One region of the Oryzomicrobium terrae genome, then DNA from elsewhere that is predicted to be linked to it. Evidence: riboswitches for the same ligand, from Rfam matches in the RefSeq annotation. Region 1 holds a riboswitch; each other region holds the start of a gene.
The links. Region 1 has a riboswitch for cobalamin ahead of OTERR_RS08290 (TonB-dependent receptor). Riboswitches for the same ligand answer to the same signal wherever they lie in the genome.

Region 1 (3,941 bases):
CTGGGCGGCGGCTGCGAACTGGCGATGACTTGCGACATCATCATCGCCGCCGAAACCGCCAAGTTCGGCCAGCCCGAAGTCAAGCTGGGCATCCTGCCCGGCGCCGGCGGCACCCAGCGCCTGCCCCGCGCCGTGTCCAAGGCCAAGGCCATGGACCTGTGCCTGACCGCCCGCATGATGGGTGCCGAGGAAGCCGAGCGCGCCGGCCTGGTGTCCCGCGTGGTGCCCGCCGACAAGCTGCTCGACGAGGCCCTGACCGCGGCCGCCCAGATCGCCGAGTACTCCCTGCCGGTGGTGATGATGATCAAGGAAAGCGTCAACCGCGCCTTCGAATCCGGCCTGGCCGAAGGCCTGCTGTTCGAGCGCCGCGCCTTCCACAGCTGCTTCGCCCTGGACGACCAGAAGGAAGGCATGGCCGCCTTCGTCGAAAAGCGTCCGGCCAGCTTCAAGAACCGCTGAGCACGTTCTTGCTTCAGGCAACGAAAACCCCCGGTCCAGACCGGGGGTTTTCGTTTGGTGGCGCGTACGCGCCACCGCTAGGTTGCAGGGCTCAGAAGCTGATGCGCATCCCCAACCGTACCGTGCGCGGCTCCAGGGGGTGAAGCAGACGGCCGTCGATACCGTTGCCCCCGCCGCAGGCCCCGGCGTTCAGTTCGTTGCGCGTGCAGGCCCCGCCCCAGTACTCGATGTCGTTGGCCTTACGACCGAACAGGTTGAGCACGTCCAGGGAGAACTGGAGTTGGCGGTCCAGGCGGTAACCCAGTTTCAGGTTGGCCATCCAGAACGGGGTGGATTTCTCCTGGCCCGTTTCCTCTAGGGCATAGGCCCCCAGGTAGCGCAGGCGCAAACCGCCGAACCAGCGTCCGCCTTCGTCGTAGCTCACGGCCAGGGACGCGGTGCGGGGAATGGCGTTGGGCACCCGGTCGCCGCCGTTCACCGGCGTTTTGAAGCGGGCCCGGGACAGGGCCAGGTCGGCGTCGAGATGGAAGCCCTTGCCCAGGGCCACGTCGTTGGACCATTCCAGACCGTGGCGGCGCGAGGCCCCCTTGGGCTCGGTGACACCTTCGTCGCCGATGAAGACCAGTTCCGAATCCAATTCCATCTGCCACAGGGTCAGGCTCGATTGCCAGCCGGGGAGGAGGCTGGTGCGCACCCCGGCCTCACTACCCCGGGTGCGCACCATCAGGGGCACCGCTTCCACCGGCATGCCGTCCTTGGGGTTAGTGCGAGCCGTGGCCCCCCGGGCGTCGTTGCTGTGGAAACCCCGCCCCCAGTTGGCGTAGAACTCGGTGTTGCCAAAGGGCCCCAGCACCAGACCTAGCTTGGGGCTGGTCTGGCTGCCGCTGGCGGTGCCACCATTGTCCATGTTGAAGGCTCCACCCAGGGGCGTCACCTCGGCCTGGATCCGGTCGTAGCGTATCCCCAGGGAGGTGCGCAGCCAGGGCAGCCAGGGGGTTTTCAGCGCACTGTAGAGCGCCGTGGCAGTCTGGCGGATGCGATCTTCCCGAACTGTATTAGTGCGCTGGCGCAGCACTGTGTCGTAGAGGCCGACGCTGCCGATGTCGTCGCGGCGCAGCTGGCCCCCCAGGATCAGTTCGGAATCGAACAGCCGGGGGCCGAGAAACCAGCTGCGGCTGGCCTGGCCGCCCCACACGGTGCGCCGGTCAGCCTGCTCGTGCTGGTCGCCCTGGGGGCCGTTGATGAAGCCGGAGGGGCTGCTGAACAGGTTGAGGCCGTAATCGATGACATAGACGCTGGCCTTGGTGGCCGTCTCGGCGCCGAACTGGCTACCGGTAGTGGCCCAGTCGCCGGACAGGCTGTAGCGATGGGTACGCCCGCCGTCCCGTGGCGACAGGGCGCCGTAGCGGCCGATCTCGCCGCTGGCGATGGCCCGTTCCGGCACGTGCTCGGTGGCGGTCCAGCGCGCCTCGTAGGCCAGGGCGGACAGTGAGAATCCGTTGTTGGCGGTGCCGGACGACAGGCGCAGCACGGCGTTGGTGCGGCCCAGGTGTTCCGGCTGCTCCCAGGGGCCGTTGTTGCTCGACGCCTCCACGGCACCGAGGAAGGTCAGGCCGCCCAGGGGGGTACTGGCGGCGCCCAGGGCGCGCCGGTAGCCGTTCTGACCGGCGCCCAGGTCGACGAAGGAGACGGGCAGGGCACGCTGGTAGTCGATCCGCGCCGAGCCGGTGGCGGAAAAATCGCCGTCCTCCACCGCATAAACGCCCTTACGGTACTGGATGCCGCTGACCAGTTCGGGAATCAGGAAATTCAGGTCCATGTAGCCCTGGCCATGGGCGTGGCTGACCATGTTCACTGGCATGCCCAGCACCGTGGTGGTGAAGTCGCTGCCGTGGTCCAGGTTGAAGCCGCGCAGGAAATACTGGTTGGCCTTGCCGTCCCCCGAGTGCTGGGTGACGATCAGCCCGGGCACGGTTTCCAGCACCTCGGCGGGGCGCAACAGGGGCCGGTTGGCCAGTTGGGTGGTAGTGACGGTGCCTTCGCTGGCACTGTCGGCGATACCGATCTGGGCCTGCTTGCTGGCCTGGACGGTGACTTCGCCCAGGGTTTCGACGGCCAGAGCCGGTAAGGGCAGGGCGGCCAACAGCCATGACCATCGGGTGATCCGGAGGCGAGCGCCGCCGGCGGTGTGATGCGGTTTCATGAAATACTCCCGTTTGGCGATCCGGCCGATTTCGGGAGCGCAGCAGTAGGCCGGCAGGCCGGTCCCCTGACTATCGCGCTCCGTCAGCATCCCCGCAGCCGGTCGCATGATGAGACGCCCATCCCTGGGCGCTCAGACTGTCAGCAGGCCGGTCTCCGGGCTTGCGAGTCTTGAGCGGTCGCCTTCCCATGGCGCGGGTCTGGCCGGCATGAAACACCGTCTGACCTGCAGACCACAGTGGCTGCAACCTCCGGGGAGGAGGACGCACGACAGCTCCACACTCGCTTACCGTTGCGGGGGCAGCCAAGGCATTGCGGCGGTGGAGGCCGCCGCGCACCCTGTTCCCGTTTCACCCACGTTGCCGCGGGCACCTGCTGGTTCGTGTGGTGCCCGAATCGCTACTGCAAAGAAGTGGCGGCCTTCGGGCGGGGCCGCCGTTCCCTTTTCTTCGTTTTTCGCTTTATCCCACCTAGATCGGTTCGGCGCAGTCCCCCGGCCCCTGGTGGAACACCAGATCGGCCACCGGCTTACCACCGCACAAGTGCTCGGCGACGATGCGGTCCATGTTTTCCGGGGTGACGTTGTAGTACCAGGTGCCGTCGGGCTGCACGCACAGCACCGGGCCGCCCTTGCAGGCGGCGAAACAACTGGCCCGGCTGCGCTTGACCCGCAACTCGCCCTCGGTGAGGCCAGCCGCCTTGAGCTTGTCGCCCAGGGAATCGAAGAGGGCCTGGCCCTCGCCGTTCGCGGTGCAGCGGGGGCCGGTGCACACCAGCAGGTGGCGGCGGTAGGCCCCGATCTTGGGTTTGACCACCTCACTCATGCCTCGGCCTCGGCGCTTTCGGCGATGTCCTCTTCCGGGCCGGCGGCCAGGGCGGCGGCAATGTAGTCCTCCGGCAGGCGGTATTCCACGGCCAGTTCGGCGGCGCTCTTGCCGCTCTCGCGGATGGCTTCCAGCCAGCCGTTGAGGCCGGTGGACAGGGAGCGGCCGGCCTGTTCGCCGCCCTTGGTGGAACGTTCACCCTCGGCCACGTCGTACTTGTTGGCATAACCCCGGGGGGTGACCATCAGGCCACCCTGGATGAAGGTGTTGGAGTTGCCGATGAGCACGGTGGACAGCATGCCGATGTCGGCCTCGGCCATCTTCTCCAGGGTCGTGAATTCCAGGCGCTGCTTGGGGCGGAAGGCGCTCTTGACGATGGCCACCGGGGTGTTGGGATCGCGGTGGCGCAGGAAAATGCGCTGGGCTTCCTGGATCTGCCGGGTGCGGCGGCCACTC
Region 2 (3,941 bases), 1.1 Mb from region 1:
CGACGAGCGGGTCGGGCTGGACTACAAGGACCTGCCCAAGGACGTGTCCGCCGGCTCGGTGCTGCTGCTCGACGACGGCCGCATCGTGCTCGACGTGGTGCGCGTGGCCGGTCCGGAAATCCACTGCACGGTGCGCCACGGCGGCGAGCTGTCCAACAACAAGGGCATCAACCGTCAGGGCGGCGGCCTGTCCGCCCCGGCGCTCACCGCCAAGGACATGGAAGACCTGAAGGTGGCCGCCCAGCTGGGCGTCGATTTTCTCGCCGTGTCCTTCCCCAAGAGCGCCGCCGACATGTACATGGCCCGCCAGCTGCTGCGCGCCGCCGGCGGCCGGGCGCTGCTGATCGCAAAGATCGAGCGCACCGAGGCGGTGGAAAACCTGGGCGAGGTGCTCGACGCCTCCGACGGCGTCATGGTGGCCCGGGGCGACCTGGCGGTGGAAGTGGGCGACGCCGCCGTGCCGGCCCTGCAGAAGAAGATGATCCGCATGGCCCGGGAGAAGAACAAGGTGGCGATCACCGCCACCCAGATGATGGAATCGATGATCCATTCGCCGGTGCCGACCCGGGCCGAGGTGTCCGACGTGGCCAACGCCGTGCTCGACGGCACCGACGCGGTGATGCTGTCGGCCGAGACCGCCTCGGGCGCCTACCCGGTGGAGACGGTGGAAGCCATGGTGCGGGTGTGCGTCGAGGCCGAGCGCTCGGCGGAAGTGACCCTGGACCGGGAATTCCTCGACCGTATCTTCACCCGCATCGACCAGTCGATCGCCATGGCCGCCATCTGGACCGCCCACCACCTCAAGGTGAAGGCCATCGCCGCCCTGTCCCAGTCCGGCTCCACCGCATTGTGGATGAGCCGCCTCAACTGCGGCGTGCCGGTCTACGCCCTGACCCCGGACCCGGCCGCCGTGGGGCGCATGACCCTCTACCGGGAAGTCTGCCCCCTGCTGATGGGCGAGCAGCACACCGAGCGGGAACTGCTGCTGGCCGACGCCGAGCAGCTGCTGCTGGCCCGGGGCGTGGTCGACAAGGGCGACCTGATCGTGCTCACCATCGGCGAGCCGATCGGCACCCCGGGGGGCACCAACACCCTGAAGATCGTCCGGGTCGGCGAGCACCAGGCGCCCACCGTTTAAGCCCCTGCCCCAAACCCCAGGCGGGACGGGCATCTTCACGCCTCCATCGCCAAACGCCGCGCCCCTGGCCGATCTCCGGCCCCCCCCTTTGGAGATCGGCCAGGGGCGCGGCGTTTCAGCCAGGCATCCCCACCGGCAGTGGTGCCTGATGGCGTTAGCGGAACACCCCCACCACCTTGAGCAGGGCGATCAGAATCACCGCCCCGAGCACGCCGAAAGCCAGCCCGACCAGGGAAAAGCTGCCGGCGCTTTCTGCTGCGCCGATGCCGATCACGTCGCCGAAGAACCAGCGCCCCAACGCCGAGCCGATGATCCCGACCAGAACGTTGGCAATGATGCCCTGCTGGGCATCGGTGTTCATGATGCGGCTCGCGATCCAGCCGATCAAGCCGCCGACCAGAAGCGTGACGATCCAGCCCATGGCTGTCTCCGGTGGTGGGGGGTAAAACATTAGAGGCCGGCCGGGCCGGATCGTTTCATTGCCGGCGGCAATCCCGCCCCCGCACCTCTGCTAGAATCGCCGCGCCCGGTTCTGCCGGGCAGCATGACACCCACGCCTTCCAGGTGCCCGCAAGGGAGAATCGGGAACGCGGTGCGCCCCGCCACCGGCAGGGCAATTCCGCGACGTGCCCAACGCTGTGAGGGGGACTGCCGACGCACATGCCACTGATCGCCGCCGCTGCGGATTTCCGATCGGGAAGGCGCGCCGGCGGGACGATCCCGAGTCAGAAGACCGGCCTGGAGGAGTTTCGACGGACCGCACGGCCAGGCGGTCCGCCACCGTTCTTCACAAGGGGACTCCATGAAGACCGACTGCAGCATCCCGGCGACCCTCGCCGCCTCCTCCACGCCCGCCGGCCACCAGGCCATGCCCGACTTCACCGCCGAAGCCCGGGAAGCCCTCTACCACACCATCTTTTCGCGCCGCGACGTGCGCGGCCAGTTCCTCCCCGACCCGGTGCCGGACGAGGTGCTGTCGCGCCTGCTCACCGCCGCCCACTTCGCCCCCTCGGTGGGCTTCATGCAACCCTGGAGCTTCATCGTGGTCAAGGACCCGGCCACCAAGGCGGCGGTCCACGGCGCCTTCGACGAGGCCAACCGGGAGGCGGCGGAAATGTTCGAGGCGCACCGCCAGGGCACCTACCGCTCGCTCAAGCTCGAAGGCATCGAGGAAGCGCCGATCAACCTGTGCATCACCTGCGACCGGGACCGGGCCGGCCCGGTGGTGATCGGTCGCACCCACCTCAAGGTGATGGACATCTACAGCGCCGTCTGCGCCGTGCAGAACCTGTGGCTGGCGGCCCGGGCCGAGGGCCTCGGGGTCGGCTGGGTGTCGATCTTCCACCAGGCACGGCTGAAGGAAATCCTCGACATTCCCGAGCGGGTGATCCCGATCGCCTACCTATGCATCGGCCGGGTCAGCCACTTCTTCGACAAACCCGAACTGGAAACCGCCGGGTGGCGTTCCCGCCTGCCCCTGGAAACCCTGGTCCACGCCGAGCGTTTCGGCGCCCCGGTGCCGGCGGCCCTGGTGCCCCACCTGCAGGCCGACCAGGCCCGGGCGGCCCGGGAGCGCAAGCTCTAACCCCCACCATCGCGGCCCTGCGGCCGGGCTCCGGGAGTGCAAGGAAACGGGGTAAAATGCCCGCCTTTGCCCCCGGGGCCTTTGTTATTTTAGGAAGACCACCATGCCTCTCGTTTCGATGCGCCAACTCCTCGACCACGCCGCCGAGAATGGCTATGGCCTGCCCGCGTTCAACGTGAACAACATGGAGCAGGTCTGGGCCATCATGGAAGCCGCCAACGAGGTGAACGCCCCGGTGATCATGCAGGCCTCCGCCGGTGCCCGGAAATACGCCGGCGAGCCGTTCCTGCGCCACCAGATCCTCGCCGCCCTGGAAGCCTATCCCCACATCCCCGTGGTGATGCACCAGGACCACGGCCAGTCCCCCGCCGTGTGCATGGCCGCGATCCGCTCCGGCTTCTCCTCGGTGATGATGGACGGTTCCCTGGAAGAGGACGGCAAGTCCGTCGCCTCCTTCGAGTACAACGTGGCCGTGACCAAGAAGGTCACCGAACTGGCCCACGCCATCGGCGTGTCGGTGGAAGGCGAACTGGGCGTGCTCGGTTCCCTGGAAACCATGAAGGGCGACAAGGAAGACGGCCACGGCGCCGAGGGCACCATGACCCGCGACCAGCTGCTGACCGACCCGGACCAGGCCGCCGACTTCGTCAAGCAGACCAACTGCGACGCCCTGGCCATCGCCATCGGCACCAGCCACGGCGCCTACAAGTTCACCAAGAAGCCCACCGGCGACATCCTGGCCATCGACCGCATCGCCGAGATCCACGCCCGCATCCCCAACACCCACCTAGTGATGCACGGGTCCTCCTCGGTGCCCCAGGAACTGCTGGAAGAGATCCGCCAGTTCGGCGGCGACATGAAGGAAACCTACGGCGTGCCCGTGGAAGAGATCGTCAAGGGCATCAAGCACGGCGTGCGCAAGGTGAACATCGACACCGACATCCGCCTGGCCATGACCGGCGCGGTGCGCCGCTACTTGGTCGAGAACCCCGCCAAGTTCGACCCCCGCGACTTCCTCAAGCCCGCCCGGGAAGCGGCCAAGAAGATCTGCGTGGCCCGTTACCAGGCCTTCGGCTGCGAAGGTCAGGCGAGCAAGATCGTGCCCGTGTCCCTGGACAAGATGGCCGAGCGCTACAAGAAGGGCGAACTGAACCAGATCGTCCGCTAAGCGTTCGCCCAGCGCACCGCTTGCCTGCACCAAGACGGCATCGCCACGGC
Region 3 (3,941 bases), 1.5 Mb from region 1:
GGCGGGGTAGTAGTTAATGGTGCTGTCGTAGGCTTGAAAGTAAGCGTAGGGCGAGTACTTCTTGTCCAGGGCGTTGAGCAGCTTGGCGGTCAGTGTCACCTTCTGCACCGTCCAGGACCCCTGCAAGTCGGCGGTGAAGTACCCGGCCAGCCAGCTTTGCTGGTTGGCAAAGTCGCCGTCCAGACGACGGTTGCCGACGTAGCGCGCCGCCAGCGAATAGGTGCCCCAGGCTCCCCCCTTCCAGGTGCTCTGCAGCGTCGCCTGGTCCCGGGGGGCCAGGGGCACGGTCTTGCCGGCGTTGGCGCCGCTGCGGAAAGTGGCGTCCAGGTAGGTGTAGGTGAAGCGGTTGTTCCAGCGGTCGCTGGCTTTCCACTCGAGTTCAAAGTTGGCGCTGTCACGCCGGGTAGGCTTGAAGTTGGTGTTGGTGTAGTTGCTCGGGTCGTAGCCGATTTCATCGGTCAGATCGAGGCGGGAGAAGGACAGCTTGGTGCTCCAGGCGCCTAGTTTCAGGCTGCCGCCCACCTCCTGGATGGTGCCGTGCTGGGGGTGGATGTTGCCGGCGAAGAACGGAGTGGTGCCAAAGGGGTTGCCGAACAATTCGTCGATGTTGGCAAAGCGGAACGTGGTACCGGTCTTGCCGTACACCCGCCAGGCGTCCTGAGCGTAGGCCAGGCCGATGTCGTAAGCGTTGCGGGTGCGATTGGACCGGCCCGCCATGGCAGATTGGAGCCCAAATTCAGCCTGATTGGCCGATTGGCTCATGCTCTGGCTACGTCCTCCCATGGTCAGGCTCAGCTGCTGGGTCAGGTTCGTGACGTTTTGCAGGTAGTAGGCGGTACTGGTCTGGTGCGCCCACTGGTTGGCCGATCCCCGGTTGGTCGCAGATACGGTGCCGTCGTAGTGATCCAGGCCGGCCACCGTCACACTGGCCAGGGAGCCCAGGCCGTGGCTCCAGCGCAGCCGGGGGGTGAAGGCTAGGGTGTCGCGCACCCGATTGCTGGCGCCACCGTAGTCCACGAACGTACTTTTTACATCCTGGTGCTCACTGGCAATTTCGCCCTCGACAGTCACGGTGTCAGTGAGGGCATAGGTTATGCCCGGGCGTAGGCGATAGCCTTCTTTCCACTGGTTGTCGAAGAGCGTCGATGCGTTGCGCGGATTGGCCTGGAACTGAGGCTGGGTCAAGGCTCCTGGCAGGCCGGAGGCTTCCTTGTAGACGGCGTAGTCAGTGAAGACTTCGCCCCGCTCCAGCTTGAGGCCGGCCCGGCCGCTGGCGGCCTGCTGGTTCTGCCAGTTGTTGCGCCGGTAGCCGTCGCTGTCGGCGTAGCGGGCGAACAGGTTGAAGTAGGCGTGCTCGTTGCCGGTGGCAACGCTGGCATCCAGTCCCCGATAGCCGTAGCTGCCGACGGTGGCGGTTGCGGAAGCGCGGGGTTTCCCCGACTTGTCGGTGATGATGTTGATCACCCCGCTGGTTGCCCGGTCACCGTACAGCACGGTGCCGGAGCCGCGCATGATTTCGATGCGCTCGATACTTTCTAGCGGGAGTGCGGCCCAGATCAGGTTGGCTGAGTCGATGGGATTGAGACGTTGGCCGTCGACCAGGATCAGGGTGTTGCTGGTGGCTGTGACGCCGAAACCACCGATATCCACCGTCGCATCGATGCCCAGGGGGCCATACATGGGGCTGACGTTGACGCCGGCCCGGGTGGCCAGCAAATCGGGCAGGTTGAGGGCCGGCGTGGTGCGGATGTCGTCCCGGGTGATGACGCTGATGTTGGCCGGAATGCGCGGATCCGGGTCGGCGAAGCGGGTGGCGGTGACGACCACCGGCGCCATGACTTCTTCGGCGCGGAGATGGGATGCAGGCAGGAGCAAACAGGCGGGCAGGGCGCAAACGGCGGCCCGCAGGATGGTGCTGGACATGGAGGGACTCCCTTGTGCCACCGCGAGCGTCCCCGCAGGCTGTGGCCGGTTCTGATGCAGTACCGGGGAGATGTCAGGCGGGGACAAGGCGGCGGCGCCGGGGAGTCCACACGCCATGCCGCCTCCCGCAGCACTTCCGCTTGTGTCCCTGACAGGCCGGTATCCGGGCTTGCGAGACCGGAGGAATCTCCGGGGTGGCGTCCCGCCTTCCCAGGCATAAGCCCAGTGGCATGAGGGGGCACCTACTCGCTTACCGTTGCGGGGGCAGCACAGGCCTGGCGGACTCGGGGAGTCGTGCGCACCTGTTTCCCGTTTAACCGCGGCGATGGGGTCGCGCGCAGCACCTGGCAAGGGGCCGAATGCGCCGGCAGGGGTCGGTGAGCGACCTGGAACCGGGCAACGGCGAGGGGCGGAGGATACCCCGGTGACGGCCGTAGGGGCAAGGCGGGAACGGGAGGCGATAATCCACAAAACACCTTCAAATCCGGCGCTTACTCCTTGACCGGGAAGAGTTTGCGCCTCTATAGTGCGCGCCATGGAGAACCAGCTCGCCACCCTCGAAAGCAAGGTCGACCAAGTGGTCGGCCTGTGTCAGGCCCTGCGCGGCGAAAACGCCGCCCTCAAGGCCCAGCTGGCGGCGGCGGAAGCGCGCAACGCCGATTTGACGGCCCGCATGGCGGCCGCCCGGAGCAGGGTGGAGACGCTGCTCGCCCGGGTGCCCGAAGACAAGTAACGGCCCCGCCGCCCTGCCCGGCCCTTCTTTTTTTCTCCCTCCCTTCGAACTTTCCTGCAAAGGTCTACGACCATGAGCGCCGAGTCCAATTTTCTCGACGTGCAACTCCTCGGCCGGGAATACCGGGTCGCCTGTCCTCCCGAGGAGCGCGAGGCACTGCTGGCGGCGGTCGCCCTGGTGGATGAGCAGGTCAAGCAAATCACCGCCCGCACCCGTTCCGGCGGTGCCGAGCGGGTGGCGGTGATGGCGGCCCTCAACCTGGCCCACGACCTGCTCGCCCTACGTCGTTCCGCCTCCGCCCCCCAGGCGGGAGATGCCCCGGCGGCAGAGGCTCAAGAGGGTTTTGACACCCCTGACTTTCAGCGTAGAATCGGCGCCATGGAGGCCAAACTGGATGAGGCGCTCCGGGGCAAGGCAGACGCTTCCAGCGAAGCGACAGCCCCTCGGTCCGACTCCCTGTTCTAACCTCCGCCGGGTGTCCCCTGCGGTGCCCGCGACGGCCATACATTCTCTGAACCAAGTATGGGCTTAGGTTGCCCATCCAGTGCCGGCAAAGTGCGCGTCCTTGCGACGTACCAGACGCCGGTCGGTAAGCGACCACTCTGAACCTCCGGGTTCGAGATGCCGGCCGAAACGACATCTGCGGGGGCCTGTAAGACTGGGCACGGCGCGCTGGATCGCTGCAAGGCGATTTCACCGCGCCGTTTCCTTTTCTGGCCCTGCCCGCGCCGCTATCGATGCCTCGAAGGAGCGGCCAGGGAGCCCAGCGCCCGGCTCCATACGCATAAAACCAACGACTAACGTATCCCCAATACCAAAGGACCCGTCATGGACTGGTGGCTGTTGAGCTATCCCCTCCTCGGCATTTTTGCCGGCTTCATCGCCGGCCTGTTCGGCGTCGGCGGCGGCCTGACCCTGGTGCCGATCCTGTTCATGCTGTTCCAGGCCCAGGGCTTCCCGGCGGAGCACGTCATGCACCTGGCCCTGGGCACCTCCATGGCTACCATCGTGTTCACCTCCATTTCCAGCATGCGCGCCCACCACAAGCACGGCGCGGTGCGCTGGGACATCGTCACCACCCTGGCCCCGGGCCTGGTGCTCGGCACCTTCGGCGGCTCCCTGTTGTCCGGCCTGGTGCCGACCCGGCCCCTGGTCATGGCGTTCACCGTGATCGTTTATTACGCCTCGGCCCAGATGATGCTGGACTTCAAGCCGAAGCCCCACCGCCAGCTGCCCGGCCGCGTCGGCCTGTTCCTGGTGGGCACCGGCATCGGCATCGTCTCCA

Region 2: linked by a shared signal. The riboswitch ahead of bluB (5,6-dimethylbenzimidazole synthase) and the one ahead of OTERR_RS08290 (TonB-dependent receptor) in region 1 are both predicted to bind cobalamin.
Region 3: linked by a shared signal. The riboswitch ahead of OTERR_RS15160 (TonB-dependent receptor family protein) and the one ahead of OTERR_RS08290 (TonB-dependent receptor) in region 1 are both predicted to bind cobalamin.

What each region holds. Positions count from the first base shown of each region.
Region 1 is NZ_CP022579.1:1,801,071-1,805,011, reverse strand. It holds gene OTERR_RS08295 (enoyl-CoA hydratase) at 1-459, shown strand, start outside; gene OTERR_RS08290 (TonB-dependent receptor) at 551-2,662, opposite strand; cobalamin riboswitch at 2,792-3,052, opposite strand; gene OTERR_RS08285 ((2Fe-2S) ferredoxin domain-containing protein) at 3,132-3,485, opposite strand; gene cobJ (precorrin-3B C(17)-methyltransferase) at 3,482-3,941, opposite strand, start outside.
Region 2 is NZ_CP022579.1:2,932,861-2,936,801, forward strand. It holds gene pyk (pyruvate kinase) at 1-1,138, shown strand, start outside; gene OTERR_RS13275 (GlsB/YeaQ/YmgE family stress response membrane protein) at 1,293-1,559, opposite strand; cobalamin riboswitch at 1,684-1,894, shown strand; gene bluB (5,6-dimethylbenzimidazole synthase) at 1,941-2,723, shown strand; gene fba (class II fructose-bisphosphate aldolase) at 2,827-3,891, shown strand.
Region 3 is NZ_CP022579.1:3,344,865-3,348,805, reverse strand. It holds gene OTERR_RS15160 (TonB-dependent receptor family protein) at 1-1,923, opposite strand, end outside; cobalamin riboswitch at 2,061-2,286, opposite strand; gene OTERR_RS15155 (cell division protein ZapB) at 2,459-2,656, shown strand; gene OTERR_RS15150 (cell division protein ZapA) at 2,729-3,121, shown strand; RNA gene ssrS (6S RNA) at 3,133-3,309, shown strand; gene OTERR_RS15145 (sulfite exporter TauE/SafE family protein) at 3,485-3,941, shown strand, end outside.